Regions from separate parts of the Flexivirga sp. G2 genome, predicted to be linked through region 1. Evidence: riboswitches for the same ligand, from Rfam matches in the RefSeq annotation. Region 1 holds a riboswitch; each other region holds the start of a gene.

Region 1 (10,470 bases):
GCGGTAGCGGCCGGCCCGGGAGTGGCCGAGTGGCGCGCCGTCGTCGAGCGAACGCTGCGCCATCAGACTCATGGCCTCGCCGAAGGACGCTCCGTGGTGGGTCTTCGCGGCCGTGCCCGCGTTGTCGCCACAGGGGGAGTCGGATGTCGTGGTGTGCAGACGGAAGAGCGTGTCCTTTGCTTCGAGCAGGGCCTGCTCGACCAGGGCGCCGAGGTCGGCCGGCGCGTCATACGACAGCCTGAATCGGCCCTCGACATATCGCATGTCGAGTGTTGGCGGCGCTGTCACCGGATCGAATGCGCCGGGCGCTCGCTGCTGCGCCGCGTCCGAGGCGATGTCCACGAGGTCATCGTCGTCGGCGTCGGTGCCGTGCAGGACGACGCTCCCGGCTTCTTCCGCTGCGTCGGTGTTCGCCGCGTCGTCGAGCTGGAAGTCGTAGCGGCACAACGCTCTTCGCAGCTGGGTCACCGTTGTGTATGACGCGAACTCGGCCACGTCCGCGTCATACGCAGCGGGGGTGTGTTTGGCGACGACGGCGGCCTGACCGAGGCTGAGCCGGCCGCTGTCGAGCAGGGTCTGCATGGCCGGCAGGTCGGTCGATCGCTCGGCGATGCGGACGATGTCGTGGGCCGATGACCAGGTCAGTCCGGCGTATGCCGTGAGCCAGTGCTCCGGAGACTTCAGGCCCGCACCACACCACAACTCGTCGGCCAGCACCCGGCGCACCAAGGCCACGAGACGGGCGTGACCATCATTCAGTTGTGCTGCCAGGGCGGCCAACTCGTCACGCGCGGCGGACATCGCGAGGTCCGACACGGACGTGGCCCAACCGCGGCCGACGGCTGCCGCACCGGGACTCGTCTCGCGTGCTTCGATCATGTGTTCAGTCAACCACGGGGCACCGACAAGGGGTCGCGAGCTGGCGTCGCCAGGGCCGGGGGCACTGCGCGATCGCGCCGGAAGTCGTGCAGTTGCGCCACCAGCACGATCAGCACCGCGGCGAGGAACACCAGCTGCAGCACGGTTCGCGGTAGCAGGGTGTCGTCCCAGCGGAGGTCGGTGCCGGTGAGGGCGTGGTGGACGTTCGCCGGGAACATCGCGATCAGCAGCAAGGCCAGGCCGCCGGCCGCCCAGTGCCGCAGAGGCAGCACGAACAATGCCAGGGCCCCCGCGATCTCCAGGACACCGGTGAGCGTGACCAGGGCGCCCGGAGCCGGCAAAGCGGGCGGCACCATCTCGATGAGTTCCGCGCGCATGCCGACGAAGTGCGATGTGCCGGTGGCGAGGAACATCACCGTGACGCCGCCGCGCACCGCGACCGGCCAAGGGCGCCACGACGGCACCCATACCCGGCCGATCAGCGACACGACGAGTGTGGTGGCGAGCAGGAAGGTCAACGGTTCCATGGCCGGCTCCAGACGTATGGCGAAACTTGTCAGTGAAAAGATAAAGTCGTTCGCGTAATCTTGTCAATGCATAGATGGAGTCGATAGGTTGTCGGCGTGCCTTATCACCACGGCGATCTGCGCCGAACGTTGCTGGCCGTGGCGGCCGACGCCATCGCCGAGACCGGCGTCGCGAACCTGAGCTTGCGCGCGCTCGCGAAACGTGCGGGTGTGTCGAATGCCGCCCCGACCCACCACTTCGGTGACAAGGCCGGCCTGCTGACCGCGCTGGCGACCGAAGGGTTCGATCTGCTCGCCGGCGAACTCGCCACCGACGACGGTGGGGGAGGCCGCTCGCAGACCGGGGATCAGGGCGACGCCCCGAGCCTGGCCGACATGGGCGTCGCCTACGTGCGTTTCGCCCTGCAGCACCCGTCGCATTTCGCGGTGATGTTCGAGCCGAGCCTCCATCACCCGGAAGATGCAGACCTGCTCGCGGCGCAGGCTCGCGCGGAGGCCGCCCTGGCGGCGGGCGTCGCGGGCGCCGTACGTGCGGACGATGGTGAGCCGGACGACGCAGCGCGAATCGCCGCGTGGGCATTGGTGCACGGCTACGCGACGCTCGTTCTCAGTGGTGCGGTCGAGGTGCCCGATCCGGTCGCAACGGCGCGCGAAGTGACCGGCTACTTGGCAATCAGTCGAGTTCCTCGTGTCTGACGGCACACTCGTCATACGACCGATGGCGCCGGGCGATCGGGACGAGGTCCTCGCTCTTGCCGACCGACTGGCGCTCGGCGTTGCTTCGTGGCGAGCGTCCGACTCCGTGTTGCGAGCGGTGCGTTCGTGGGTCGTTGGAGACCTCGAGACGGTGGGCGAGGATCTGATGGTGTTTGTCGCCGCAGACGCCACGCAGGTCGTCGGCTTCGTGTCGATCGGCGAGAATGTGCACTGGACCGGTGAGCTCGACGCGTACATCGGTGAGCTCGTGGTGCGAGAGGGTCACGAAAAGCAAGGCGTCGGAACGCGATTGGTCCGGCGGGCAGAGCTGTGGGCGGCAGAGCGCGGGTTGCGACGCATCCGCTTGTCGACGGGCGCCGCGAATGCCGCCGCCCTCCATCTGTATGACGCCCTCGGCTATCAGCGCGAGGACGTCACGCTGAGCAAGCGTGTACCTGGATCTCCTGACCGTCGACGTCCGTGATCGTGGCGAAGTCACCGAACTCGGACTCGTTCAGGGTCGCCTGCGCACCGGCGGTCGTCGCGCGCTCGACGATCTCGGGCAGTGGAGTCGTCGTCTCGAACGTCAGTTGTATGGCGAAAGGGCCTGGCACGATGGGAAGTTCGTCGGTGTAGACGTGATGGAGTCCGACGGCGCCGCCCGGGTCGGGCAGGGTGAGTTGGGTGAAGTCGGGCCCGGCCACGCCGACCACGGCGAAACCGAGCGCCTCCAGCAGTCGCCGGTCGGACGCCTGGTCGTCGACGAAGCGGATGGGTGTGACGCGCAGGTCGCCCGCGTCCGGCCCGGGCTCGACGCCGGTGCTGGTGTAGCCGTAGAGATCCTCGGAGCGACCGTTGATGGTGAGCTCGTCCTCGCCGGACGTGATGGTGAGCGCGCGGCCGTAGGCCTCGTCGTAGACCATTGACTCCTCCAGATGGCCGGCGCTCCCGAAGCCGCTCGCGGTGAGTCGTCGCGCGAGGTCCTCCAGGGCGTCCGTCTCGAAAGCCAGGCAGGTCTGTCCCTGGCGCGCGCCACTGGTCGCGCCCGATGCCGAGTGCAGGGCGACCGATCCGGTGCGGCCGGCGAGCACGACCCAACCGCCCTTGTCGCTCGTGATGCTGACCGCCAGGCCGAGTGCGACCAGCAGTCGGCTCATCGCCTCGACGTTGTCGGTGAAGCGGATCGGTTGCACGGTCAGGCTCATCGGGTGGCTCCTTCGGCCAGGTAGTCGCGCAACGCCCGCTCGACGAGTGCGGACAGGCTGAGGCTGTCGTCGATGGCGCGATGCTTGACCTCGCGGATCAGGTCCGCCGGCAGGTAGACGTTGAACTGCGTCTTCGGTTCCGGCTGGGAGGTTGCTGGCATGCTAGCAACCTAGGTCGAATGGCATCGCAGGTCAACACCGCCGCATCGTTCGTATGACGGTCAGCGCCGCAGGTCGAGCACCTGGAAGACCTTGTCGAATCGACGGTCAGGGTCCGGTGCGACGAAACCCGGCAGACGGCCGTACTCGGTGAACCCTTCGGACAGGTAGAGTCCTTCGGCGCGGGTGTTGTCGCCGCGGAAGTCGATGGTGAGTTGCTCGCAGCCTGCCTCCCGTGCGGTGCGGATCAACTCGCGCAGCAACGCGCGGCCGATGCCGAGGCCGGCGAATTCGGTTGCTACTGCGAGGCGTTCGAGGTCGGCGTTGGCGCGCAGGGTGGGGCGTGCGTAGCGTCGCCAGTAGCCGAATCCGGCGATATGTCTGCCGTGAGTGTCTGTCTCGCGACTGCGCGCCACCAGGACGCGGGCGTTCGCCGGGCCCGCTGCGACGAGCGAGCGCAACAGGTCGCCCACCTCCTGCTCTGGGGGCGGCCTCGTCCAGCCGAGCGCGGCGTCGCCGCGGACCAGTGTGTCGAGCAGGGCCGTGATCGCGCTCAGGTCGTCCGCGTCGATGCTCGCGAGTGTTTCGATCGTGGCCGGCACGTGCGTCATGGCGCCATTCTGTCCCTCCCAGGGCGTCGGCTCGGCGCGCGCGGCTCACGCCATACATAACATTCTGAGGCGTCCAAAGGTAGAGACGGTTATGTATCGACACCTGGACCGCGCTAGCATCGCGACCAGGTCATGAGTGTCAGCGTCACAGCCCCGGCTCGCTGACCGGCAACCCTCCTCTCGCGGTGGGGTGCCCCGGGTGAGGACCGGGCCACCGGTGCAGATCGCCGAGTGGCAAGCGCGGGCATCACGAACGTGGGTCCGCCGCCGAGGGCGGTGCCATCCGTTCTCGGCGATAGTCGAGCACGGAAGGTCATCTCAGCATGAGCGACGACACCCCCAACTGGTCCTTCGAGACGCGGCAGATCCACGCCGGGCAGACCGCCGACCCGGCGACCGGTGCGCTGGCGTTGCCGATCTACCAGACCACGTCCTATCAGTTCAACGACACCGATCACGCCGCAAACCTGTTCGGGCTCAAGGAATTCGGGAACATCTACACCCGACTGATGAACCCGACGACCGACGTCGTCGAGAAGCGCATCGCCGACCTGGAAGGCGGCGTCGGCGCCCTGCTCGTCGCCTCCGGGCAGGCGGCGGAGACGTTGACGTTCCTCAACATCGCCGAGGCCGGCGACCACATCGTCGCCAGCCCGAGCCTGTATGGCGGCACGTTCAACCTGCTGAAGCACACGCTGCCCAAGCTCGGCATCCAGACCACCTTCGTCGAGGACACCAGCGACCCGGCCAGCTGGGAGGCCGCGATCCGGCCGAACACCAAGCTGGTGTTCGCCGAGACCATCGCCAACCCCAAGCAGGAGATCCTCGACATCGCGACGGTCGCGGGCATCGCGCACAACCACGGCGTCCCGCTCGTCGTCGACAACACCGTCGCAACGCCGTACGTGCTGCGCCCGATCGAGCACGGCGCAGACATCGTCATCCACTCGGCGACCAAATACCTTGGCGGACACGGCACTTCGATCGCCGGCGTCATCGTGGACAGCGGCAACTTCGACTTCGGCAAGGAGCCGGAGAAGTTCCCCGGTTTCAACACGCCGGAAGAGGCCTACCACGGTCTGGTCTACGCACGGGATCTCGGTGTGGGCAGTGAGCTCGGCGCCAACCTTGCCTTCATCCTGAAGGCTCGGGTGCAGTTGCTGCGCGACCTCGGCTCGGCCGTGTCGCCGTTCAACGCCTTCCTCATCGCACAGGGTCTGGAGACCCTCAGCCTGCGGATCGAGCGGCACATCTCCAACGCTCGCAAGGTCGCCGAGTGGCTCACGCAGCAGGAGCAGGTCGAGTCGGTGGTCTGGGCCTCCTTGCCGGACAGCCCTTACAATGCGCTCGCCCAGAAGTACACGCCGCTGGGCTCCGGTGCGGTGCTGTCCTTCGAGATCAAGGGCGGCATCGAGGCCGGCAAGAAGTTCGTCGAGGCGCTCACCCTGCACTCGCACGTCGCCAACATCGGCGACGTCCGCTCGCTGGCGATCCACCCCGCCTCGACCACGCACTCGCAGGGTCCCGACGAGGACCGCCTGGCTGCCGGTGTGACGCCGGGTCTGGTGCGACTGTCGGTGGGCATCGAGCACGTCGACGACATCATCGCCGACCTCGAGCAGGGCTTCACCGCGGCGAAGGGCTGATCACAAGAAGTCACGAAAAGGGCCCGGCCGGCATACGTTCTCGTATGTCGGCCGGGCCTTTTCGTGACCATGTGTTGGTCTCGATACATGCTCGTTCCTCGCCCTGCTCGACCCGCCTGGAATGAAAATCGGTTGACCCTCGAACGTGTCGACCGGGAAGGTTGGCGCACACGCACCGACGACATACGTCGTCCCGAGGGAAGGAGTCAGTGATGGCAGAAGGACAGGGCGCCATGCCCACTTCCGGACTTCTTCTCGATCGGAGCACCACGTATGACGCAACACCCGGAGGCAGCAGCCTCCTTCGCTGACACCCGTTTCGCCTTCGACTACCAACAGATCGGTGAGCTCGACCCCGACCAGCGCTGGTCGACCTGGGGGAGCTGCCAACCGCTGAGCCGGGGACCGCAACCCTGGCCGGACTGGATCATCACCGACGACGCCGCGGTCGACACCGAGCTCGGCATCCTCAAGACCGGCAAGGAAGCCGACGTCTTCCTGCTCGAGCGTTCCGCCCCATTGGACGATCGCTCGGTCGTGCTCGCGGCCAAGCGCTATCGGGACTCGGCACATCGCACGTTCCACCGCAACACCGACTACACGGACGGTCGCAAGCTGCCCAAGAAGGGCGGCCGCGAGGCCCGTGCCATGGCCAAGAGCACGACGTTCGGCAAGTCCGTTGCGGCGGGTATGTGGGCGTGGGCCGAGTGGGAGTCGCTGGTGCGCTTCCACCAGGCGGGGCTGCCCGTGCCGTATCCCGTCCAGATCGACGGCACCGAGATCCTGATGGAGCTCGTCCTGGGTGCGGACGGGTCGCCGGCACCGCGCCTGGCTGCCACCCGGCCGGACCGGAAGCTGTTGGAATCATTGTGGTCCCAGCTGACCGACGCGATCGGTGGACTCGCGTCATTGGGCTGCGTCCATGGCGACCTGTCGGCATACAACCTGCTGGTGTCGGGGGAGCGGTTGGTGATGATCGACCTGCCACAGACCGTCGACCTCTTCGCCAACCCGCACGGCATGGAGATGCTGCAGCGGGACTGCACCAACGTCGCCACTTGGTTCCGGGCACGAGGCCTGGAGGTCGACGGCGAGGAACTCTTCGGCGAGGTGGTGGCGCGCGCCGTCTAGCGCCGGGGGTCACCGGGTGAAATGCGTGCGACGTATGCCGCGGACGTTTGCGACAATGAGCACGATCACCATGACTTCACCTGACTCCTCCGCGCCCTCGAGCCGCCGGTCCCGTGGCCGTGGCGGGCGCGGCGCCAGTGGGGGGCGGCGTCGCGGCAACGGTCGCCCGCCGCGCGAGACTCGCGAATCACCCGAGCAGCGGGCTGCACGGCACGAGCACCGGCGCGCCCTCGTCCCCGCGATCAGCTACCCCGAGCAACTGCCGGTCAGTGCGGCCAAGGACGAGATCGCGGCCGCCATACGCGACCATCAGGTGGTCGTCATCGCCGGTGAGACCGGGTCGGGCAAGACAACCCAGCTGCCGAAGATCTGCCTCGAGCTGGGACGTGGGCTCGACGGACTGATCGGGCACACCCAGCCACGACGCATCGCTGCCCGATCGGTGGCCGAGCGAGTGGCCGAGGAACTGCACGTCACGCTCGGCGAAACGGTCGGCTATCAAATGCGATTCGCCGATCACACGAGCAAGGACTCGCTGATCAAGGTGATGACCGACGGCGTGCTGCTGTCGGAGTTGCAGCGGGACCGCGACCTGCGCCGCTACGACACACTCATCATCGACGAGGCGCACGAGCGGTCGCTGAACATCGACTTCATCCTCGGCTACTTGCGCCAACTGCTGCCGCGACGCCCCGACCTGAAGGTGATCATCACCTCGGCGACCATCGACCCGCAGCGGTTCGCCGACCACTTCACCATCGACGGGCAGCCGCCGGTGCCGGTCATCGAGGTGTCCGGGCGCACGTATCCGGTGGAGATGCGCTACCGCCCGCTGGTCCGGATGGAGGGTGAGCAGGAGGTCGATGTCGATCAGGTCACCGGCATCACCGACGCAGTCACCGAGCTGTGGACCGAGGCGCGGGGCGATGGCGGACCGCAGGATGTGTTGGTGTTCTGCTCCGGGGAGCGGGAGATCCGTGACGCAGCCGACGCGCTGACGGCGCTGGACCTGCCGGCGACCGAGGTGCTGCCGCTGTTCGCGCGGTTGTCCGCAGCGGAGCAGCACCGTGTCTTCAAGAGGTCCGGCAAACGGCGGATCGTGTTGGCCACCAACGTCGCCGAGACGTCGCTGACCGTCCCCGGCATCCGGTACGTCGTGGACACCGGCACCGCCCGCATCTCCCGCTACAGCCAGCGCACCAAGGTGCAGCGGCTGCCGATCGAGCCGATCTCCAAGGCGTCCGCCCGGCAGCGGTCCGGCCGGTGCGGACGTGTCGCCGACGGTGTGTGCATCCGGCTCTACTCGGAGGAGGATTTCGACGCGCGCCCGGACTTCACCGAGCCGGAGATCCTGCGCACCAACCTCGCCTCGGTCATCCTGCAGATGACCTCGCTCGGTCTGGGCGACGTCGCGCGCTTCCCGTTCCTCGAGCCGCCGGACTCCCGCCAGGTGACCGATGGTGTGCGGTTGCTGGAGGAACTCGGCGCCATCGAGGCGCGAGGCACACAGCAGCGTCGCCGCCTGACGCCATACGGCCGGACCATCGCGGCCCTGCCGATCGACCCACGGCTGGCGCGCATGCTGATCGCGGCGGCTGAGAACGGCTCACTGCGCGAGGTGTTGATCATCGTCGCCGCGCTGTCGATCCAGGATCCACGCGAGCGACCGGCGGACGCACAGGCACAGGCCGATCAGTCGCATGCGCGGTTCAAGCACGAGACCAGTGACTTCCTCAGTCTGCTCAACCTGTGGAACTACCTGAAAGAACAGCGGAACACGTTGTCCAGCAGCGCTTTCCGGCGCATGTGCAAGCGGGAGTACCTGCACTATCTGCGCATCCGGGAATGGCAGGACCTGCACGCACAACTCAAGCGCGTCGCGAAGCAGCACAACCTAACCCCGAGCGACAACCCGGCGGGAGAGGATGCCGTGCACCAGGCGTTGCTGGCCGGTCTGCTGTCGCACATCGGCCTGCGTGATCCCGACAAGCGCGACTACCAGGGCGCTCGCGGTGCGCGCTTCTCGATCCAGCCGGGCTCCACCCTGTTCCGCAGGCAACCCGACTACGTCATGTCGGCTGAACTCGTCGAAACCACCCGCCTGTGGGCGCGCACCAACGCACGGATCGACCCGGCCTGGGCCGAGCGGCTCGCCATACACCTGGTGAAACGGCAATACGCAGAACCACATTGGTCGCGCAAGCGTGGCAGTGTGATGGCCGCCGAGCGCGTCACCCTGTATGGCGTCACCCTCGTCGCAGGCCGGCAGGTGTCCTACGCGAGCGTCGACCCCGAGCTGTGTCGTGAGCTCTTCATCCGGAACGCATTGGTGGAGGGCGACTGGGAGACCCGCCACCGGTTCTTCAAGGACAACCGGCAGCTGGTCGCGCGCATCGCCGACCTGGAGGCACGTGCCCGGCGCCGCGACCTGCTGGTCGGCGACGACGAACTCTTCGACTTCTACGACGCCCGGATCCCCGAAAGCGTCGTGTCGGCAACGCATTTCGACACCTGGTGGAAGACCGAGCAGCGCACGAACCCGAAGCTGCTCACCCTCACCGAGGACGTCCTGCTGCGCGACGACGCGGACGCGGTCGACGCGACGGACTACCCGAAGACGTGGCGACAGGGTGATCTCAAGCTGCGACTGACCTACCAGTTCGAGCCGGGTTCCGACGCCGACGGCGTGACGGTGCACCTACCGATCGAACAACTCAACCAGGTCGTCGACGAGGGCTTCGACTGGCTGGTGCCTGGTGTGCGCGAGGAGCTGGTGACCGCGCTGATTCGCGCACTGCCCAAGGCGATTCGTCGCAACTTCGTGCCGGCGCCCGACCACGCCCGGGCTGTGTTGCCGGCGCTCGACCCGGAAGCGGGCCCGATCACCGACGAGCTCGGCGTCGCGCTGCGTGCGCGGACCGGCGTCGCCATACCGCCGCAGGACTGGGACTGGTCGCGCGTGCCGGACCACCTGCGGATCACCTTTCGGGTGGAGGACACCCGCGGCCGCAAGCTCGACGAGGGCAAGGACCTGGCCGCGTTGCAGGAGAAGCTGGCCGGCAAGGTTCGTGGTGCGGTGTCGAAGGCTGCCGCCGATATCGAACGCACCGGGCTGACCACCTGGGACCTCGGCGAACTGCCGGCCACTTACGAGCAGCGCAGCGGCCGGCGTACCGTGCAGGGGTTCCCGTCGCTGGTCGACCACGGCGACAGCGTCGCGCTCGAGGTCCTGCCCACCGCCTCCGAGCAGGCCCACGCGACGCATCTCGGTATTCGCCGGTTGGTGCTGCTCGGCGTCGACGTGCCGTGGAAGCGGATCGAGAGCCTCTTCACCATGCGCCAGCGGCTGGCGCTCGGGAACAACCCGCACGGCAGCACCCGCGCGCTGATGGACGACGTGCTCGCCGCCGCGGTCGACGACATCATCACCCGGGATCTGCCCGCGGGCACTGTCCGGGACAAGGGGCAGTTCGACGAGGCGCTGCGCGTCGTGCGCCAGCAGATCGCGCCACGCGTCGTGTCGGTCGTCGAAGACCTGGCGCCCGCGCTCGACCACGCCCGCGAGGTCCGGCTGGCGCTGGACGCGATGACCCAGCCGTCGGTCGCCCAGCTCCGG
Region 2 (10,470 bases), 120 kb from region 1:
ACCGTTCGTCGGGATCAAACTCATCGACCTGCTCGTCCAGTTCCTCCCCGGGATGTGACCCCTGATGGCTTCCAGTTCACTCATGATCGGCCGGCAGACGCTCGCCGCGATCCGTATCTTCCTCGTCCTCACCGTCCTGCTCGGCGTCCTCTACCCGGCCGCGGTCTGGGGAGTCGGACGCGTCGCCTTCCATGACCAGGCGACCGGGTCGCTGGTCCGCGACAACGGCAGGGTCGTCGGCTCCTCGCTGATCGGTCAGCGATTCAGCGGTCCGACGTGGTTCCACGGCCGGGCGTCGGCCACGGACTACTCCGGCAACGCCAGTGCCGGATCCAACCTGGCCGCCACCGATCCCCGGCAGAAGGCCGCGGTGGCCGCCCGCGAGAAGGCGCTGGCCGGGCTCGGCGGCACCCCGCCCCCTGATGCACTCACCATGAGTGCGAGTGGCCTCGACCCCGACATCTCCCCGGCATACGCACGGCTGCAGGCGCCCGCGGTGGCGAAGGCGCGTGGCCTGTCCGTCGCCCGTGTCGACCGGCTCGTCGAGGCGGCCACGACCGGACGCGACGCCGGATTCCTCGGTGAGCCCAAGGTCAACGTGCTGCAGCTCAACCTCGCGCTCCAGCGCACGGCCGCCTCGGGTGGCGACGCGCGATGAACCACCGCACCAACGGAAACGACCCACCGGGGCACAATCGTCGTATGACGCGTGGCCGCCTCCGCATCTACCTCGGCGCAGCTCCCGGTGTGGGCAAGACCGTCAAGATGCTGCAGGAGGCCCACCGGCGGCAGCAGCGCGGCACCGACGTCGTGGTCGGCATCGTCGAGACGCACGACCGCCACTACACCACCGAGCAACTCGCCGGGCTGGAGATGGTCCCTCAACAGGAGATCCAGCACGGTGGCACGACCCTGCACGAACTCGACGTCGACGCGGTGTTGCGACGCCGACCGGATGTGGTGCTCGTCGACGAGCTGGCGCACCAGCAGGTGACCAGCCCGCACCACCACCGCTGGGAGGACATCGACCGGTTGCTCGACGCCGGCATCGAGGTGCTGTCCACGGTCAACGTCCAACACATCGAGTCGCTGAACGACGCCGTCCAGCAGATCACCGGCATCCGCCAGCAGGAGACCGTGCCGGACGCGGTGATCCGCGCGGCCGATCAGATCGAGCTCGTCGACATGACACCGGAGGCGCTGCGTCGCCGGCTCGCGCACGGGCACGTCTATCCCGCCGAGCGGGTCGACGCGGCGCTGGCGAACTACTTCCGCGCCGGCAACCTGTCCGCGCTGCGCGAACTCGCGCTGCTCTGGACGGCGGACCGGGTCGACGAGGCGCTCGTCCGCTACCGCGGCGATCACGACATCGCCTCGACCTGGCCGGTGCGGGAACGCATCGTGGTGGCGCTCACCGGAGGACCCGAGCAGGAGGCGCTGCTGCGTCGCGGTGCCCGCATCGCCGGCCGTGGTGCCGGCGGCGAGTTGCACGCCGTGCAGGTCGTTCCCGACACCGGACTCCGCGACGTGCGTCCCGAATCTGCAGCTGCGACAAGGCAATTGGTGGCCGAGCTCGGCGGCACGATGCACACCGTCACCGGACCCGACGTCGGCGAGGCCATCCTGGAGTTCGCCCGGGGCGTGAACGCGTCGCAGATCGTCATCGGCGCATCCCGACGCACCCGATGGCAGCGGGTGGTCGGCCGGGGCGTCGGCGACACGGTCGTCGACGGGTCCGGCGACATCGACGTGCTGATGGTCACCCACGAGTTCGCGCACGGTGGGCGACGCCCGGCGATCCGCTGGGCGGGTGTGGGCCGACGCCGTCAGATCGCCGGCTGGCTGCTGGCCACCATCGGTCTCGCCGCTCTGACGGCGGGGCTCAACGCCACCCAGCAGTGGCACGCGCTCCCCCTGGAGGTTCTGCTCTACCTGGCGTTCACGGTCGCCACGGCGATCGTCGGCGGCCTGTGGCCGGGTCTGGCGACGGCACTGCTCGCCAGCCTGTCGCTCAACTGGTTCTTCGCACCACCGACCGGTGCCTTCACCATCAACCAGCCGCAGAACGTCGCTGCCCTCGTCGTCTTCGTGGTGGTTGCCGCGTCGGTCGCGTCGGTCGTCCACCTGGCGGTTCGTCGTACTGCGGAATCCGTTGCGGCCGAATACGACTCGCGCATTCTCGCCGAGCTGACCCACTCCCTGCTCGCCGTCAAGGACCCGCTGCCGGAGCTGCTCGAGCAGGCGCGCGACATCTTCGGCACACCCGGCGCAGCCGTCGTGCAGACCACCCACACCGGCGTACCCGGCCGACCGCTCGTCGTCAGCGGCACCGTCGGGTTGGCCGACCTCGACGCGCGGCTGAGCCGGGTCACGATCGACAACGAGCACCAACTGGTGCTCGCCGGAGACGTCGTCGACCCCGGGGAGCAGCGTCTGATGGAGGCCTACGCGAGCGTCGCCGCCGCCATCCTGCACCGCAACGAGCTCGCCCGCCAGGCCGCCGCCGCTGCCGGCCTCGCGAAGGACAACCGGTCACGCGCAGCCCTGCTGGCGGCGGTCTCGCACGACCTGCGCACTCCCCTCTCCGCCATCAAGGCCGGTGTCTCGAGCCTGCGCAGCACCGACATACAGCTGTCCGCGGCGGATCAAGGAGAGCTGCTGGAAACCGTTGAGGATGCGACGGATCGGCTCGACGGGCTGATCGAGAACCTGCTCGACATGTCCCGGATACAGTCCGGCAGCATCACCGCACGCACCGACGACGTCCTGGTCGCCGACCTCTTCGCGATCACCCTGCACACGCTCAGCGCACCCGAGCGGGTGCACATCTGGTTGCCGGACCCCGAGCTCAGCTGTCTGGCCGACCCGGGACTCGCCGAGCGCGTGCTGGCCAACCTGTTGGAGAACGCCTTGCGCTACTCACCGGGACGGCAGGAGGTCGTGCTCACCGGCGAACGCCTCGGCGATCGGGTCGAACTCCGGGTGGTCGACCGCGGCCCCGGCGTCCCCGAGTCGGAACGCACCGGCATCTTCGCGCCGTTCCAGCGGTATGGCGACAGCCCTCGCGGCAACGGCGTCGGTCTCGGGCTGGCGGTGTCGAAGGGCCTGACCGAGGCGATGGACGGCACACTGGATGCCGAGGACACCCCCGGCGGCGGCCTCACGATGTGTGTCCGGCTGCCGGTCGCCGGCGCGGAAGGAGTCACCCCATGACGAAGGTGCTGGTCGTCGACGACGAACCCGCGCTGGTCCGGACCCTCGGCATCAATCTGCGGGCCCGCGACTACGAGGTCGTCCATGCCTTCGACGGCCGCACCGCCCTGCAGAGCATCGCCGAGGACGCGCCCGATGTCGTCGTCCTGGATCTGGGGCTGCCCGATCTGGACGGGGTGGAGGTCATCCGCCGGGTGCGCCGCACCAGTGACCTGCCGATCATCGTGCTGTCCGCGCGGCACGACTCCGACGACAAGGTGGAAGCGCTCGACGAGGGCGCCGACGACTACGTCACCAAACCGTTCGGCATGGACGAGCTGCTCGCGCGGGTGCGCGCCGCCATCCGACGACGCTCCGCCGGCACACCGCATGCCGCACCGCTGCACACGGCCGACTTCTCGCTCGACTTCGGCGAACGCGTCGCGGTGCGCGGCGACACGGCGGTCAAGCTCACGCCGACCGAGTGGCATCTGTTGGAGACATTGGCGATTCGGCCCGGGCACCTGGTCAGCCAGGCGGAGCTGCTGCGCGAAGTATGGGGCCCCGGCTACGAGAAGGACACCCACTACCTGCGCGTGTATGTCGCAGGGCTGCGCCGCAAGTTGGAGCCCGAACCCACCAGGCCGCGCTACCTGCTGACCGACCCCGGGCAGGGCTACCGCTTCGTCGTATGACGCGGGCGGCTCAGCGCTGGACCGGCTTGCGCCGCATGGCGTGCACGATGACCAGCACCAGCGCCGCGATCCAGCCGAAGAGCACGCCCCACAGCACACCGACGTTGAGGTCGTCCTGCCACAGGCCGCTCGGGTAGGAACCCTGTCGGGCGATCGCACCGGCCACCGGACGCGCGACCCCACCGGCGATGACCGACGCCATCCAGGCCGCGAGGAACACCGCGAACCCACCGGTGCCCGCTCGGGTCGACATGGTCGCGGCCATCGTCAGCAGCACGGTGACGACCAGCACGATCACCACGCCCACGGCGAACGCCGTCGTCAGGTCACCGCCCCGTCCGGACGGCCACGGCAGCATGTCCATCCGGTAGGTGAGGAAGCCCGGCAGCTTCCGCGAATCGATGCTCGAGTGGTTCTTGAGGATCTGGTAGGCGCCGAACGATGTCGCCACCGCGACGAGGGTGGCGACGACCGCCCCGATGATCGCGGCCGGGAATCCACCGGACCCTCGGTCCATCGGCAACATCGGCGCGCCATACCCGGGCGCCTGCGCGGGACCCGCCGGTCGGTACCCGCCACCGGGCGGCGGGTAGCCACCCTGCTGCGGTGCCGGTCCGGGCGCCGGTCGGTATGCCGACTCCCCCGCCGCCGCGTTCTGCGGCGGGCGGTTGAACACCGCGGTGTCGTCACGGCGGGGTGTTGGTTCGGCCGGTCGAGCCGACGCCGAATCCCCTTGTCCCGCGGGCCGACGCCGGTCGTCCCCGTCGCGGCGGATCTCCTGGGTGCGATCGTTGTCGTCGGTCATGGTGCGCCCTCCACACTGTCGGTTCTGGCCGAATACCGCTGAGTCCCGGGCAGATTCAGCAGTCCGCACGGAGCGAGTGTCATTCCCTCCGGTCGGTGAGTTGCCACGCGTCCTCGCTGCCGTCCGAATCGCCTTCCGCCGCAGCGTCATACGGCTGCTCGGCAGCCGGCGGGTCCTCGCCGCGCAACAGCGCCAACGTCGTCGGCAACTCGTCCGGCTTGACCAGCACGTCGCGTGCCTTCGAACCCTCCGACGGCCCGACGATGCCGCGGCTCTCCATCAGGTCCATCAGCCGGCCGGCCTTGGCGAAGCCGACACGCAGCTTCCGCTGCAGCATCGATGTCGAGCCGAACTGGCTGTTGACGACGAGCTCGGCGGCCTGCAGCAGCAGGTCGAGGTCGTCGCCGATGTCCTCGTCGATCTCCTTCTTCGGCGCGGTCACGGCCACGTCGTCGCGGTAGATCGGCTTCAGCTGCTCTTTGACGTGCGAAACCACTTCCTGCACTTCGGTTTCGGTCACCCAGGCGCCCTGCACGCGCATCGGCTTGGAGGCGCCCATCGGCAGGAAGAGCGCGTCGCCCTGCCCGATCAGCTTCTCCGCACCCGGCTGGTCGAGCACGACGCGGGAGTCCGCGAGCGAGGAGGTGGCGAACGCCATACGCGACGGCACGTTGGCCTTGATCAGGCCGGTCACGACGTCGACCGACGGGCGCTGCGTCGCCAGGACCAGGTGGATGCCGGCAGCACGCGCCAGCTGGGTGATGCGCACGATGGATTCCTCGACGTCGCGCGGCGCCACCATCATCAGGTCGGCGAGCTCGTCGACGATCACCAGCAGGTAGGGGTAGGTCTGCATGACCCGCTCCGACCCAGGCGGCGGCGACACCTTCCCGGCGCGCACCGCCTTGTTGAAGTCGTCGATGTGCTTGTAGCCGAACGCCGCCAGGTCGTCATACCGCGTGTCCATCTCGCGGACGACCCACTGCAGCGCCTCGGCGGCCTTCTTCGGGTTGGTGATGATCGGCGTGATCAGGTGCGGGATGCCTTCGTATGCCGTGAGTTCCACCCGCTTGGGGTCGACCAGCACCATCCGGACCTCGTCCGGCGTGGACCGCATCATGATCGAGGTGATCATCGAGTTCACGAACGACGACTTACCGGCGCCGGTCGCACCCGCGACCAGCAGGTGCGGCATCTTGGCGAGGTTGGCGATCACGTAGCCGCCCTCGACGTCCTTGCCGACGCCCATCACCATCGGGTGCTCGTTGCCCCGTGCCGCGCCGCTGCGCAGCACGTCGCCGAGGCTGACCTTCTCGCGGTCGGTGTTGGGGATCTCGATACCGATCGCGGACTTGCCCGGGATCGGCGACAGGATGCGCACGTCGGCCGAGGCCACGGCATACGCGATGTTCTTCGACAGGGCGGTGACCCGCTCGACCTTGGTGCCCTGGCCGAGCTCGACCTCGTAGCGCGTGACGGTCGGGCCACGGCTGAACCCGGTGACCTGCGCATCGACACCGAACGAGGTCATCGTGTCGGTCAGCGCCTCGACCACCCGGTCGTTGGCGGCCGAGCGTGACTTGGGCGGGGTGCCGGGCTTGAGAAGGTCGTTGCCGGGCAGTGTGTAGGTGACGTCGCCGGCCAACTGGAGTTGCTCGACGCGTTGCGGCAGCGGGGTCGTCGGCGGAGCCTGCAGGGCGGGCGTCGTGCTGATCGACTCCGGCGGGTTGCCGGTGGTGCCGGGCAGCGGCACGGCCTGCGTGTCCGCGGCGGGCGTTGTCTTCTTCGGCTCCCGCGATGCCGGGTCCGCGCCGTCGACGTCGTAGACGTCCTGGCCGGGGTCCTTCTCGCCGGGCCGCAGGACCCGGCCACCCTTGGTCCGCCGCGGCGCGACGGTGGCGGCCTGCTCGAACGGCTCGTCGCCGTCCAGTCCGACGTTGTTCTCGTCGCCCTTGGCCTTGCGGCGGCGCTTGCGCTTGCCGCCGTCGATCTGGTCGCCGTGCAGGTCCTGCGCGACGGCATCGACGGCCTCGTCGTCATCGACATACGGGCCGTGGTGCTCGAAGAGCCGGGCACGCAGCATCGCGAGGCGCTCCGGGATCATCGTCACCGGCGTCGCGGTCATGACCAGGATGCTGAAGACGCCCAGGATGAGCAGCAGCGCCATGCCGCCCGCCGTGTGCACGGCGGCCACCAACGGGCTGCTGGCGAGGAAGCCGATGATGCCGCCGGCGCCGCGCAGCGCGTCGGTCTCGCTCGGCTGCGGGATGTCCTTGGCAATGCTCGTGACACCGCAGACGGCGATCGCGAACAGTGCGAGTCCGACCATCACCCGGTTGGTGCCCTGGTCGCCGCGCGGCGAACGCATCAGGTGCACACCGATCAGCACCAGGACCAGTGGGAGCACGAGCGCGCCGAGACCGAAGGTGCCCGCCACGATCGCGTGTATGACGTCGCCCGCCATACCGGTCAGACCCCACCACTCGCGCGCGGCGACGACGATGGCCGCCGCGATCAGCGCGAAGCCGAGACCGTCGCGACGGAGTTCCGGCTCGAGATCGCGAGCGGAGTGACCCACCCGGCGTGCGGCTCCCCCGGCGACGTGCGCAACACCCATCCAGGTGCCGCGTGCCGCGCGCAGCGGGAACGGCAGTCCGCCCCCGGCCGGCTTGCCACCGGATCGGGCCTTCGCCCCGGTCGCCTTCTTGGCGGGCGGGCGGGTCGAGGTGCGTCCCGACGCGGGACGGGAGCGCGAGCCGGCCGCGCTGGACCCGGATTTGCTCCGGGTCGCGCGCGCGGTCGTTGTCGACGAGGACGGACGGGTAGCCACGAAAACACCGTACGCGACAACCCCACCAGCCCCATGGGAAACACGCCGCGCGCAGCGTCGGAGGCGCGTCACCCGTTCCCACTCCGCGGGACGGGTTTGACGCCGCCGCGGGGCCGACCGCTACATTTGATGCCAGGTCATGAGTCTCAGCGTCAAGCCCCGGCTAGCTGAGCGGCAACCCTCCACCGCGGTGGGGTGCTCCGGGTGACGACCGGGCCGACGTGACAACACGTCGGCAAGCGCGGATCGGCTCTGCAACTGCCCTCGTCGATCCCTGATCGGCCAAGGAGCAGCCGTTGAGCATCATCAGCATCGACCCCGAGCAGGACACCACCGCACAGCACGAGGCCGGTCGGCAGTTGGGTGTGCCCGCCGTGGGCACCCGCTCCAGCCGCGCCACCGCGAACGGCCTGCCCACCACCGTCTCTGCCGACCTCGGCGTGCCGACGGTCCATCGCACGGTCACCGACTACGCCAACTTCGATCACGGCGCGACGACACCGGCGTTGGTCGCCGTCGCCGAGGCAGCCGAGCAGGTGCAGCGCCGCTACGGCTCGGTGCACCGCGGCGCCGGCTACGCGAGCCGGGTCACCACCGGCTGGTTCGAGGCGGCACGCGCTCAGGTCGCCGCCTTCGTCGGGGCCCGCTCCGGCGACGAGGTCGTCTTCACTCGCAACACCACCGACGCGTTGCGACTGCTCGCGCACTGTCTGCCGCAGGACACCCGGGTCTTCGCCTGGGAGTCGGCGCACCACGCCGCGCTGCTGCCGTGGGAGCAGGACCGCACCACCCGCCTGCCCGTTCCGTCGGGCACGCAGCACGCCATACAACTGCTGCGCGAAGCGCTCGAGCAGTCTCCCGTGGGCGAGCGACTCGTGGTGCTCACCGGCGCCTGCAACGTAACCGGTGAGATCTGGCCGATCGCCGAACTCGTCGCAGTGGCAAGGGAGTTCGGCGCCCGCACCGTTCTCGACGCAGCACAGTACGCACCGCACGTGCGAATCGACCTCGACGAGCTCGGGGTCGACTGGGTCGCCTTCTCCGGCCACAAGCTCTATGCCCCGTATGGCGCGGGCGTGCTCGCCGGCCGCAGCGACTGGCTCGATGCCGCCGACCCGTACCTCCCGGCCGGCGGTGCGACGGCGCGCGTGTCGCACGACCAGACGCAATGGCAGACGGGTCCGGCCCGCCACGAGGGCGGCACGCCGAACGCCGTCGGAGCCGTCGCGATCGCCGCCGCCTGCGCCACGTTGGAGGCGAACCGCGCGACGATCGTTGCGCACGAGGCGCAACTACATGGTCGGCTCCGTGCCGGACTCGCCGCGATCGACGGAGTTCGCGTCATCGAGGTGCTCGGCGAGCGACCGAACGTCGGCGTCGTGACGTTCACCGTCGAGGACTACGACCCGTCCCTGGTCTCGCAGGTGCTGGCCGACGAGGAGGCCATCGCGGTGCGCGACGGCCGGTTCTGCGCCCATCTCTTGTGCGACGCCGTCGTCGGTGAGGGCGCGTGCGCCATACGGGCGAGTCTCGGGCTGGCCACGAACGGTGAGCACGTCGACCGGCTGGTCGCCGCGGTACGCCGCCTGGTCGAGCACGGCCCGGCCCTGTCCTACGTGCACACCGACGAGGGCTGGTCGGCACCGGCGGATCCGCGCGACCTCAGTGAGCCGCTCCCCTGGTGATCGAGTTGGTGACCGGTTCCAGGCGCAATCGCGCCCAGTAGCCGCGGTGATCTGTGCCGGCGATGTCGACGGTGCCGTCAGCCACGACACCGAAGCCACGGGTCAACACGTGGTCCAGTTGCACGAAGGGCGGCAGCCACGCGTCGTGCGGCCAGGTTCGGGTCCAGCCCGCGCCGGTCGCCCGGCTGCTGTCGGTGAGTCCGTCGGCGAGATCGCGGAACGCGGGCATCGACGGCGACGCGTTGAAGTCCCCGGCCATCACCAACGGCCGGCCCACCGGCAGTCCGTCGCGCCAGTGCGCGAGTGATCGCAGCGCGGTCCGCCAGTCCGAGACGATGTCCGGCAGCGGCGCCGGCGTGTGCACGGCTCGCAGCCGGTAGTCGCCCACCGCGGTCCGGACGCGTATGTCGGGACTGCTCGCGAAGATCCCCGCACGGTGCTCCGCCAGGAGTGTCAGGTGGTGCTTGCTGCGCACCACGGTGCCGCGCAGCCCCGGTCGGGCGCGGCCGGCCTGCTGCGGCAGCACCGCATCGAGCCCGTGCTTCCGCAACGCCGCCAACTCCTGCGGCGTGCACTCCTGGAGCACCAGCGTGTCGACGTTCCGTGCACGCGCCGCGGCGACGACCTGCACCGGATCGGCCCCGCCGTACTGCAGATTGAGCGTCATCACGATCTCGTCGTGTGGCCCGGCAGCCACGGTGTCGCTGCGCAGCGCCGTCATACCAAACGCAGCGGGAGGTATGGCGACGACGAGCGCGCCGACCGCCAGCCAGCGGTACCGCAGCGCCGCCACCGCCATCAGCAGGACGAACGCCGACACGCCGAACACCGGGAAGAACGCCTGTATGACGGGCACCAGCCAGGTCGCGTCGAGCCACCGCGCGCACACGCCCAGGGCGACGATGACAAGCAGAGCCGCCAGAATCCACCAGGGCACGGACCGGGCCTCGGCGCGCCACCGGAATCGTGGATCGCGAGGAGGTTCGGGCACCTCGTGATTCTCGCGCACGCGCGTGCGCGTGATGTAGCGGCATCAGCGGGGCTGATGTGACGCAAGCAACACTTTTTCGTGTGACTCCGGCAACACTTTCAAAAAAAGTCACGAAATGGTCACGGTTCGACTTGGAAAACGTGTCGGGACCACGTACCTTCGACGATCGGTGGTTCAAACTTCGTCCCCCTGGCCGGAGGTCCGATCCATCGCCCGAGTTCGCGCAACCCGGCTCGATCTCGATACTGCCTGCGGCTCGCCGCGCACAACCT
Region 3 (10,470 bases), 400 kb from region 1:
TCGTGTCGTACAACGACAAGCACAACGAGGCGAACGGCGAGGACAACAACGACGGCGAGAGCCACAACCGCTCCTGGAACTGCGGGGTCGAAGGCCCGACCGACGACGCCGGGATCAACGAGTTGCGGCTGCGACAGCAGCGGAACTTCATCGCGACCCTGTTGCTCAGCCAGGGCGTTCCGATGTTGTCGCACGGCGACGAAGTGGGACGCACCCAGAGCGGCAACAACAATGTTTACTGCCAGGACAACGAGATCGCCTGGCTGGATTGGGAATTGGACGACGCCGAGCAGTCACTGCTCGACTTCACGCGCAGCGTCATCGCGCTGCGCGCCGACCACCCGACCTTCCGGCGCCGCCGGTTCTTCGACGGCGATGCCCACCACGGCGGCGCGAGCGATCAGGGCGACATCGGCTGGTACTCCCCCAGCGGCGCCGAGATGAACGAACTCGACTGGCGCAACGGCTATGCCCGAACGCTCATGGTGTTCCTGAACGGTCAGGCGATCAGCGCCCCGGACGAGCGTGGCCGAGAGGTCCTCGACGACCACTTCCTGCTGCTCTTCAACGGACACTACGAGCCGGTCGAGTTCACCGTCCCGGCCGACCTGTATGACGGCAGCTGGCAGGTCGCTCTCAACACGGCGGCTACAGCGGCATCGGATGGACAGGCCTACGAGGCGGGCAGCGCGATCGAGGTGCCCAGCCGGTCGATGCTGGTGCTGCGTGCACCGCTGACCGACTGAGCGCCAACCGCCCAGCAGTGGTCAGGTCGCTGCCAGGCGCTTCTTCTGCTCGGCCACGTCGAATTCGGCGTCCGGCCAGCCGAGGTCGAGCTCGCGCAGCTTGTCCAGCAGCAGCTGTTGTACTGCGAGGCGGGCGTACCACTTGCGGTCGGCCGGCACGACATACCAAGGGTTTTCGTCGGTCGACGTCCTGTCGAGCACGGCCTGGTAGGCCTCCTGGTAGGCATCCCAGAACTCACGCTCGTCAATGTCGCCGGGGTTGAACTTCCAGTACTTGTCCGGGCGGTCGAGTCGTTCGGCGAGCCGCGCCTTCTGCTCGTCCTCGGAGACGTGCAACATCACCTTGATCAGGTGGATCCCGTTCTCGTTGGCCGAGCGCTCGAACTTGTTGATCTGTGCGTACCGCCGTCCCCACGTCGACGGCGCGACGAGGTCGTGGACGCGGACGATGAGCACGTCCTCGTAGTGGGACCGGTCGAAGACCCCGATGTATCCGGGCGCGGGCAGCGCACGACGGATCCGCCAGAGGAACGGATGCCGTCGCTCCTCCGCGTTCGGCGCCTTGAAGGCGTGCAACTGCACACCCTGGGGATCGACGCTGCCGACGACGTGCCGCATGATGCCGCCCTTGCCGGCGGTGTCCATGCCCTGCACCACCAGCAGGATCGCCGGTCCGTCGCCGTCCCGGCCACCGGCGTAGAGCCGTTCCTGCAGGTCGTCGATCTCGTCGCGCATCGAGGCGACGACCTTCTCGGCGTCCTTCTTCTTGCCCGAGAAGCCAGTTTTTGCAGCGGGATCCAGGTCCGCGAGCCGGAATCCGGAGGTGACCCGCAATGCGTCGCTCATCGACCGGGCCGAGGCTGCCTTGGTGTCCTTCTTCGACTTTTTCGACTTCTTCTTGGCCATGCCACATCGTCGCACGTCCGGCAGATCACGTCGATGAGATCGAGCCCCGGCCGGGCGACGTCCCGAGGGTTCACACCGCGCAGAACGCGGCGACCAACCGCTCCCAGCGATCGGGGTCGACGTTCCATGCGCGGCAGTGTCGCGCCACGTCCCACGTCTCCAGTTGCACCAGGTCCGGACGCGCCGCCGCCAGCGCCGCCGCCGGCGCATACGGCACGAATTCGTCGACGGCGGAATGGATCACGAGCATCGGGACCATGAGCTCGTCCGCCCGCCGGATCCAGTCGGTCAGTCGCAGGTCGACCGGCTCGTCGAGTCCGGCCATCTGTCGTCGCAGTGGACCACGCAGCAGCCCCCCGCCGATGCGGGAGATCAGTTTGGGCAGTCGGTTCGCCCCCGCGTGGAAGTCGAGGACCGGCTGCCAACTGACCACCGGCGAGTCGAGCACGATCCGGCTGACGAGCTCGGACAACCAGGACCGATCCATGAGCTGCAACACGACCGCGGCGCCCATCGACCAGCCGAAGAGTTGGATCTCGCGGGCGCCGTGCGAGGCGGCATACAGCACGGCTGCCTCGATGTCGGCCCACTCGGTCAGCCCGAGGTGATAGCGCCGATCGGGCGACGACGGCGCACCGATGTCGTTGCGATAGGTCGGTATGACGCTGCTGATGCCCAGCTCGTGCAGGATCGGCACCGCACGCAGGGCTTCGCCGCGCTGCGCGCCACGACCATGGACCAGGACCGCCCACCGGTCGCTCCCCGGCACCCGGTCGAGCCAGGCCGGCATCGGACCGGCGGGTGCGTCGATCTCGACGTCCTGCAGCGGCACCGGGAGCGACGTCGCCGGCGGGCCGCAGAAGTAATACCCGTTGAATCGGGCCCTGCCGGGCTCCAGCGCACCGAAGTCGACCCCGTCCAGTGCACGCGTGACTCGACCCGCATTGGTGTCCAGGACGTCTCCGAGGCGTATGTGCGTCCGGAATTCGTTCTGCCACATGCCATATCGGCCGGGCGCCAGGGACTCCTCCGTGGCGGCGACCACCACGTGATCCGGGCCGACCTCGTACACCGGAACGTCGTCGATCGGCAGCACCGGCTTGAGGACCTGCCGCACGAAGTAGGTGGACACGCCGATCGTCCCGCCGCCGACGGCAGCACTCACACCGGTTGTCACACCCGCGGCCGGCGCGATCGCCCGGCGAAGCACATCCTTCGTCACTGCTCCATCGTCGCAGGTGGGAGGCACAATGGCCGGATGGACCTGCCGCTCGAGCTCCCGATCACCCCCATGCTTGCCAAGGCGACCGCTTCCGTTCCGGCTGCGGACAGCGTCGACGGCGGCATGCTCTACGAGCCGAAATGGGACGGCTTCCGGTGCATCGTGTTGAAGGACGGCGATGACGTCGAGTTGGCCTCGCGCGGCTCCAAGCCGCTCACGCGGTACTTCCCGGAGCTGGTGGAGGCGGTCCGCGCACAATTGCCGGACAAGTGCGCGCTGGACGGTGAGGTCGTGGTGCGTGCCGGCGAAAAGGGTTCGGCACGGCTCAATTTCGAAGCGCTGAGTCAACGCATTCATCCTGCGGAGTCACGCGTCCGCAAGCTCGCCGAGGAGACACCGGCGGAGATCATCTTCTTCGACGCACTCGTCGTCGACGGTGAGTCGCTGCTCGATCAAGGATTCGCGCAGCGGCGAGCGGCACTCGAAGCGGCGTTGAGTTCGGTCGGGACACCGTTCCACCTGACACGGGTCACCGATGATCCGGAGGTCGCGCAGGACTGGTTCAACCGTTTCGAGGGTGCCGGCCTCGACGGCGTGGTCGCTAAGGCGAAGCTGTCGCCATACCAGCCGGGTAAGCGCAGCATGCTCAAGATCAAGCATTCACGGACCGCCGACGCAGTGCTGCTCGGTTACCGGATCCACAAGAGCGGCAACGGAGTCGGCTCCCTGTTGCTCGGCCTGTATGACGACCACGGCAACCTGCGCAATGTCGGCGGCATCGTGTCTTTCACGGCCACGCGGCGGGTGGAGTTGATCGACGAACTCGCGCCGCTGGTGGTCCGCGACGACGAGGGTGACGCGGTGCGCGGTGAGACGGACCGGTCCCGGTTCAGCGGCAACAAGGACGTTTCCTTCGTGCGGCTGCGACCGGAGCGGGTGGTCGAGGTGAAGTTCGATCAGTTGGAGGGACAGCGCTTTCGGCACGGTGTGGGCTTCCTGCGGTGGCGACCGGACCGGGATCCGGAGTCGTGCCTGATGTCCCAGGTCGATCGCGCCCCTGCCTACGACCTGAACGATGTGCTGACCACCACCGACTGACTCGGACGTCTCACTGCGCGGACCCGCGTTGCTTCGTTGTGTGATGGTTACGGTAACGTCACGTTATACCCATCCAGAGCGGCCGAGAGATCTGGCTCGACGACGCCGCAGCAACCACCCCCGCGGGGCAGGTGCTCACGCCAGAAACGATGGAGGCGCATGATGACCGGGCATTCTGCCGACCCCGACCTGCGGGTCGCATTCCGCGAAGCGGTATCGAGCACGTGGGTGATCTGTGCCGCCGACGGCGGTCGGCCGGTCGGATTCACCGCAATCTCAGTTGTTTCCGTCTCCGTCGCACCACCGTTGGTGTCGTTCAATCTGAGCAAGTCATCGTCGAGTCGGTCGGCGATCGAGGCGACCGGGCGGGTGTCACTGCACCTGCTGGCGTCCCACCAGGACGACATCGCGCGGCGTTTCGCCGGTGATCGCACGTCACGATTCCTCGGCGACTGGCACTGGCACGAGGACGGCCTGCCGTCGCTGACCGAGTTCAGCGCGCGTCTGACCGCCGACATCGCGGCGACGGTCGATGCCGGCGACAGCCTCCTGGTGACCGCCCGCGTGACGAATCAGCAACAAGGACAAGGCGATCCGCTGGTTCATCATCAGGGCTCCTACCGCACTCTGAACCCCACACCTACTCTCGTTCTCCAGGAGGAGTCGGCATGACCGAACTGAAGTTTGCGTACTGGGTCCCGAACGTGTCGGGCGGTCTGGTGGTGAGCAAGGTGCCGCAACGCACGGACCACAGCCCGGCATACAACATCGATGCCGCGCAGGCGGCCGAGCGCTTCGGCTTCGCCTACGCGCTGACCCAGGTCCGCTACCTCGCTTCGTATGGCGCCGACGCGCAACACGAGTCGACGTCGTTCTCTCAGTTGCTGCTGGCACACACGCAGCGGCTGAAGGTGATCGCCGCCGTGCACCCCGGCTTCTGGCAGCCAGCCGTGCTCGCGAAACTTGCTGCAACGGCACAGGATTGGAGCAATGACCGTTTCGCACTGAACGTGGTGTCCGGCTGGTTCAAGAAGGAATTCACCAATCTCGGTGAGCTCTGGCTCGATCACGAGGAGCGCTACCGTCGCTCCGAGGAGTTCATCGAGGTGCTGAAGGGTGCGTGGACCACGGACGAGTTCACCTACCGCGGCGACTTCTACCGGACGCGCGACCTGACATTCCGCCCGCAGCCCGGCACTCCCCCGGAGGTCTTCCAGGGCGGCAACTCCACGAGCGCACGGAAGATGGGCGGGCGACTGTCCGACTGGTACTTCATGAACGGCGGCTCCCTCGACGCGATCGCCGAGCAGGTCGAGGAAGTCGAGTCCTACGGGCGTGAGCACGGCCGGCGACCCGGCTTCGGACTGAACGGCTTCGTGGTCGTGCGCGACACCGAGGAAGAGGCCCGCCGCGTCGTCCAGGAGATCATCGACAACGCCGACGAGGACAAGGTCCGTGACTTCGGGGAGGCCGTGCAGACCGCCGGCTCCGCCACGCGGGACGGCAAGGGCATGTGGGCCGGCTCGGATTTCAAGGATCTGGTGCAGTACAACGACGGCTTCAAGACCGGACTCATCGGCACGCCCGAGCAGGTCGCACAGCGCATCGTCGACTACAAGAAGGTCGGCGTCGATCTGATCCTCGCCGGCTTCCTGCACGTGCGTGAGGACATCGAGCGGTTCGGCACCCAGGTCATCCCGCTGGTGCGCGAACTGGAAGCCAAGGAAGCAGAACGCAAGTCGGCGTAATCACTCCACGCGGTTGCCGTCGGCGTCCCAGTGCTCGGCGACCTTCTTACTGGGCTGCACGCGGGGCGGCTCACCGGGCATCTTCGGATAGTCGGGCGGGAAGTTCAGTTCGCCACCGGGCAGCGTCTCCCACAGGTGCAGCAACGGCTCGAGCGAGTGCGCGGTGTCGTCCATGTCCGCCCAGGCGTCGCCGTCGGCCAGGAAGTCGGGGACGGTCACCAGGTTGAAATCCCGTGGGTCGGAGACCTCGGCAAGTTGGCTCCAGGTCATCGGTGTGCTGACCGGTGCGCCGGGCCTGGCGCGCAGGCTCCAGGCGCTGGCGATGGTGCGGTCACGGTTGTTCTGGTTGAAGTCGACGAAGATGCGTTCGCCGCGCTCCTCCTTCCACCAGCTGGTGGTGACGCCGTCGTCTCGGCGTTCCAGCTCACGGCCGAATCCGATTGCGGCGTGGCGCAATTCCTCGAAGGTCCACTTCGGCTGAATGCGTAGGTAAATGTGTATGCCGCGGTTTCCGCTGGTCTTGGGATATCCGCGCATCCCGAGTTCCTCGAGCAGCTCGCGTGCGACACCGGCCACCCGCAGAGTGTCGGCGAAGGTCGTGCCCGGCTGCGGGTCGAGATCGATCCGCAATTCGTCCGGGTGATCCACGTCCGGGCGCCGCACCGGCCATGGGTGGAAGGTGAGCGTGCCCATGTGCGCAGCCCACACCAGCGCTGCCGGCTCGGTCGGGCACAGCTCCTGTGCCGTGCGCCCGCTGGGGAACGTCACGCCGACCGTCTCGACATATTCCGGAGCGCCACGCGGGAGTCGCTTCTGGTAGAAGCCGTCACCGTCGTCGCCATACCCCGTGGACAGGCGCATGCCCTCGCGGTAGCCGCTCGGCCAGCGCTCCATCGCCGTCGGCCGCTGCCCCACCGCACGCATCAGCGCGTCACCGACCGTTGCGAAGAACTCGCACACCTGCTGTTTGCTGATCTCCGGAGTCCGGTCGGTGGCTTCGTAGATCACCCGGTCGGGGCTGGAGACGCGCACCTCGCGATCCCCTACCAGGACAAGGGCGGCGGGAGTCTTGGCCATGGGTTCAATCTACGGTGCGTCACCCACGCTGTAGGGCGTCCAACCGGACTCCAGCTCACGAACCTCCAGGCCGGAGAACACGAGGCGGATCTCGTGGGCGTTGAGTTCCGCGTGCATCTCGAACATGGGTATACCGATGCGCTCACTCCACTCGGACGCCGCGGGCGACTCGTGGACGAGTTTCATTCCGGGATAGTTCTCCTGCCACTCCACTCCCCACACGTAGCCGTCCAGGTCGGCACTGCTGCGGTCGTCAAGCAGCCGGTCGTCCAGCGAACGTCGCCATACGTCCCAGCCGACGCTGGTCGTGACCGCTGCGTGCACACAATGGCGAAACCGGTAGCGAAGGTACTGCGTCGGTATACCGGCGCGCGGGTCCGCCGTGGCCTCCAGGACGACGTCGTAATCACGCAGGTAGCGGGTGAATCCATGGAACTGCACTCCCATGTCGAAGACCTCCTCGAGGGCGGCGGCGATGGACTGCGGTGTCTGGTGAACTGTCACGGGGGCCTCTTCGTCGGATCCTGAATCCGACGAGCGTAGGACACCGGCCACAGCGGGTTTTTCGGACATTTGGCCACCTGTTCAGCAGGTCGTCACCGCTGAACGCCCCCGAGGGTCGCGCCGGGTCCTACAGTCCGTAGAACACGCGGCGCGATCACGCCGCTCAGCACATCCCCCTGGAAGGTTTCCATGCCACGTTCCTCCATGCGACCACGCGTCACTCGCGTGCGCCTCGTCACGCTGCTGGCCTCGGCGGCACTCGCCGTCGGCGGCTCCACCTGCCTGCCGGCCGCCCCGGCACACGCCGCCTCGAACTCGGTGGTCATCTCCGCCGTCTACGGCGGGGGCGGTAACAGCGGAGCACCACTGAAGAACGACTACATCGAGCTCTACAACGGCGGCTCGGCGGCCATCGACCTCAGCGGTTGGACGCTCACCTATTACTCCGCCGCCGGCAGCAGTGGCGGCACCACCTCGTTGTCCGGGTCCGTCGCCCCGGGTGGGCACTTCCTCGTCCAGGAGGCCGCCGGATCCGGCTCGGCCCCGGCGCTTCCCACGCCGGACGCCACGGGCTCCCTCAACATGTCCGGCACGTCCGGAAGCGTGGTGTTGAAGAACGCGGGTGCGACCGTCGACACGATCGGGTACGGCGCCGTCACCTCCTCGTATGTCGAGGGCTCGAACGCCCCCGGGATGTTGAATACCACCGCGGACAGCCGGACCAAGGGCTGTGTGGACACCGACAGCAACGCCAAGGACTTCGTGTCGGCCGACCCGAACCCGCTCAACTCGACAGCACCGGCAGGCGTCTGCGGCACCGACGGCAACACGCCGCCGCCTCCGACCGGCACCTCCTCGACGATCGAACAGATCCAGGGCACCAGCTTCCAGTCCCCACTCGTCGGACAGCAGGTCAAGGACGTCAAGGGTGTCGTGACGGCGCTCAACGGCAGTGCGGGCTTCTGGATCCAGTCGACGACGCCGGATGACGACCCACGCACCAGCGAGGGCCTCTACGTCTTCGGCGGTGCGGGAATGGTGAAGGTCGGCGACGACGTCACGGTCGCCGGAAAGGTCAGCGAGTACCGCCCCGGCGGAGTGAGCAACGGCAACCTGACGACCACCGAGCTCGGCAGCCCGAACATCCAGGTCGACAGCTCCGGCAATGCGCTGCCGGCACCGATCGAGATCGGCTCGAAGGGCCACGTCCCGCCCGCGCAGGTCGTCGAGCAGGGTGACCCCGGCAACGTCGAGACGGCCGGGCTGACGCTCGACCCGGCGACGAACGCACTCGACTTCTGGGAGTCGATGGAGGGCATGCGGATCCAGGAGACCGACGCCAAGGTCGTCGGCCCCACCGCGACGGCGTACGGCGAGACCCCGATCGTCCCCGCGAACACCAAGGACGTCACCTGGACGCCCGACGGCGGCGTGCTCTACCGCGACTACGACACCCCCAACGCGATGCGGCTGATCCTGTCCGATGCGTTGCTGCCCAAGGGATCCATCGCACCGGCGAACACCGGCGACACCTACCGCGGCGTCACCGCCGGCGTGCTCGACTACAACTTCGGCAACTACTACCTGATGGCCACGCAGGCCGGTCGGCGTCAGAACGGCGGCACCAAGCGGGATGTCACCACCGCGCCGAAGAAACAGCAGGCAGCGGTGGCGACGTTCAACGTGGAGAACCTCGCCCCGTCCGACCCGCAGACGAAGTTCGACCGGCTCGCCGGGCAGATCACGACGAACCTCGCATCGCCGGATGTCCTTGCGATCGAAGAGATCCAGGACAACTCTGGCGCCACGGACGACGGCACCGTCGACTCCACGCAGACGACCGACAAGTTGATCGCGGCCATCAAGGCCGCGGGCGGCCCGTCATACAAGGCGGAATGGATCAACCCGGTCAACGACAAGGACGGCGGACAGCCCGGCGGCAACATCCGCTCGGTGTTCCTCTACCGCAGCGACCGCGGTATGACGTTCGTGTCGAAGCCCGGTGGCACCTCGACCAATTCGGTCGCGGTCACCGGCAAGGGCCCGTGGGCGTCGATCAACTACTCGCCGGGCCGCATCGACCCGACGAACAGCGCATGGGACGACTCGCGCAAGCCGCTCGTCGGTGAGTTCCTCTGGTGGGGCAAGCCGCTCTTCGTAGTCGCGAACCACTTCGCGTCCAAGGGCGGCGACGACGGTCTGATGGGTCGTTACCAGCAGCCGGAGCGTTCCTCGGAGGTCCAGCGGCACGCGCAGGCGACCGCCGTGCGCGGCTTCGTGGACGACCTGCTGAAGGCGAACAAGCAGGCCAACGTGATCGTCCTCGGCGACCTGAACGACTTCAATTTCAGCGAGACGGCCAACATCGTCAAGGGCTCCGGCAAGACGAAGATGACCGACCTGATCGACACGTTGCCGGCGAACCAGCGCTACAGCTACGACTACCAGGGCAACAGCCAGGTCCTCGACCAGCTGCTGGTCAGCCCGGCGCTGGCGAAGAAGTACGACTACCAGGTCGTGCACACCAATTCCCAGTTCTACGACCAGGACTCCGACCACGACCCGCAGATCGTGAAGCTGCAGGTCCACTGACCTCTGCGGATCGAGTAGCGACGAAGGAGCGTATCGAGATCACCGATCTCGATACGCTCCCTCGTTCCTCGGTCGCTACTCGATCAGCTTGGGTCGGGAACGTCCCGAGAGGCCGCGTTGTTGTGCGGTATGACGGAACCTCTCCGTGACCGAAAGGACGACCCTCGTGAGCGACCAGTCGACATACAAGGTGACCAAGAGCGACGAGGAGTGGCGCGCCGAGCTGTCACCGGCCGAATACGCCGTCCTCCGTCAGGCGGGCACCGAGCGACCCTTCACCGGCGAATACACCGACACCGAGACCGAGGGCGTCTACTCGTGTCGGGCGTGCGGTGAGGAACTCTTCCGCAGCACCACGAAATTCCACAGCCACTGCGGCTGGCCGTCGTTCTACGCACCGTCGGCGGACGACAACGTGGAGTTGATCACCGACACCTCCATGGGTATGACGCGCACCGAAGTCCGTTGCGCCAGTTGCGGATCCCACCTCGGGCACGTCTTCGAGGGCGAGGGCTACCCCACCCCGACCGACCAGCGTTACTGCATCAACTCGGTGTCCTTGAAGCTCGCGCCCGGC

The links. Region 1 has a riboswitch for S-adenosylmethionine ahead of ACZ50J_RS07505 (bifunctional o-acetylhomoserine/o-acetylserine sulfhydrylase). Riboswitches for the same ligand answer to the same signal wherever they lie in the genome.
Region 2: it holds a riboswitch for S-adenosylmethionine, as region 1 does, so the genes downstream of both, ACZ50J_RS06980 (aminotransferase class V-fold PLP-dependent enzyme) here and ACZ50J_RS07505 (bifunctional o-acetylhomoserine/o-acetylserine sulfhydrylase) in region 1, are expected to answer to the same signal.
Region 3: it holds a riboswitch for S-adenosylmethionine, as region 1 does, so the genes downstream of both, ACZ50J_RS09275 (flavin reductase family protein) here and ACZ50J_RS07505 (bifunctional o-acetylhomoserine/o-acetylserine sulfhydrylase) in region 1, are expected to answer to the same signal.

What each region holds. Positions count from the first base shown of each region.
Region 1 is NZ_AP039675.1:1,543,912-1,554,381, forward strand. It holds gene ACZ50J_RS07470 (HNH endonuclease signature motif containing protein) at 1-879, opposite strand, end outside; gene ACZ50J_RS07475 (DoxX family protein) at 888-1,406, opposite strand; gene ACZ50J_RS07480 (TetR/AcrR family transcriptional regulator) at 1,503-2,102, shown strand; gene ACZ50J_RS07485 (N-acetyltransferase family protein) at 2,095-2,586, shown strand; gene ACZ50J_RS07490 (hypothetical protein) at 2,537-3,307, opposite strand; gene ACZ50J_RS07495 (ribbon-helix-helix domain-containing protein) at 3,304-3,468, opposite strand; gene ACZ50J_RS07500 (N-acetyltransferase family protein) at 3,529-4,077, opposite strand; SAM riboswitch class IV at 4,206-4,324, shown strand; gene ACZ50J_RS07505 (bifunctional o-acetylhomoserine/o-acetylserine sulfhydrylase) at 4,401-5,723, shown strand; gene ACZ50J_RS07510 (serine protein kinase RIO) at 5,997-6,854, shown strand; gene hrpA (ATP-dependent RNA helicase HrpA) at 6,925-10,470, shown strand, end outside.
Region 2 is NZ_AP039675.1:1,425,233-1,435,702, reverse strand. It holds gene kdpB (potassium-transporting ATPase subunit KdpB) at 1-58, shown strand, start outside; gene kdpC (potassium-transporting ATPase subunit KdpC) at 65-658, shown strand; gene ACZ50J_RS07000 (ATP-binding protein) at 703-3,213, shown strand; gene ACZ50J_RS06995 (response regulator) at 3,210-3,887, shown strand; gene ACZ50J_RS06990 (hypothetical protein) at 3,898-4,692, opposite strand; gene ACZ50J_RS06985 (FtsK/SpoIIIE family DNA translocase) at 4,772-7,309, opposite strand; SAM riboswitch class IV at 7,658-7,770, shown strand; gene ACZ50J_RS06980 (aminotransferase class V-fold PLP-dependent enzyme) at 7,819-9,207, shown strand; gene ACZ50J_RS06975 (endonuclease/exonuclease/phosphatase family protein) at 9,185-10,198, opposite strand.
Region 3 is NZ_AP039675.1:1,946,274-1,956,743, reverse strand. It holds gene glgX (glycogen debranching protein GlgX) at 1-746, shown strand, start outside; gene ACZ50J_RS09290 (polyphosphate kinase 2 family protein) at 768-1,652, opposite strand; gene ACZ50J_RS09285 (alpha/beta hydrolase family protein) at 1,723-2,874, opposite strand; gene ACZ50J_RS09280 (ATP-dependent DNA ligase) at 2,911-3,972, shown strand; SAM riboswitch class I at 4,039-4,128, shown strand; gene ACZ50J_RS09275 (flavin reductase family protein) at 4,135-4,644, shown strand; gene sfnG (dimethylsulfone monooxygenase SfnG) at 4,641-5,720, shown strand; gene ACZ50J_RS09265 (DNA polymerase domain-containing protein) at 5,721-6,797, opposite strand; gene ACZ50J_RS09260 (YxiG-like protein) at 6,807-7,301, opposite strand; gene ACZ50J_RS09255 (lamin tail domain-containing protein) at 7,491-9,893, shown strand; gene msrB (peptide-methionine (R)-S-oxide reductase MsrB) at 10,060-10,470, shown strand, end outside.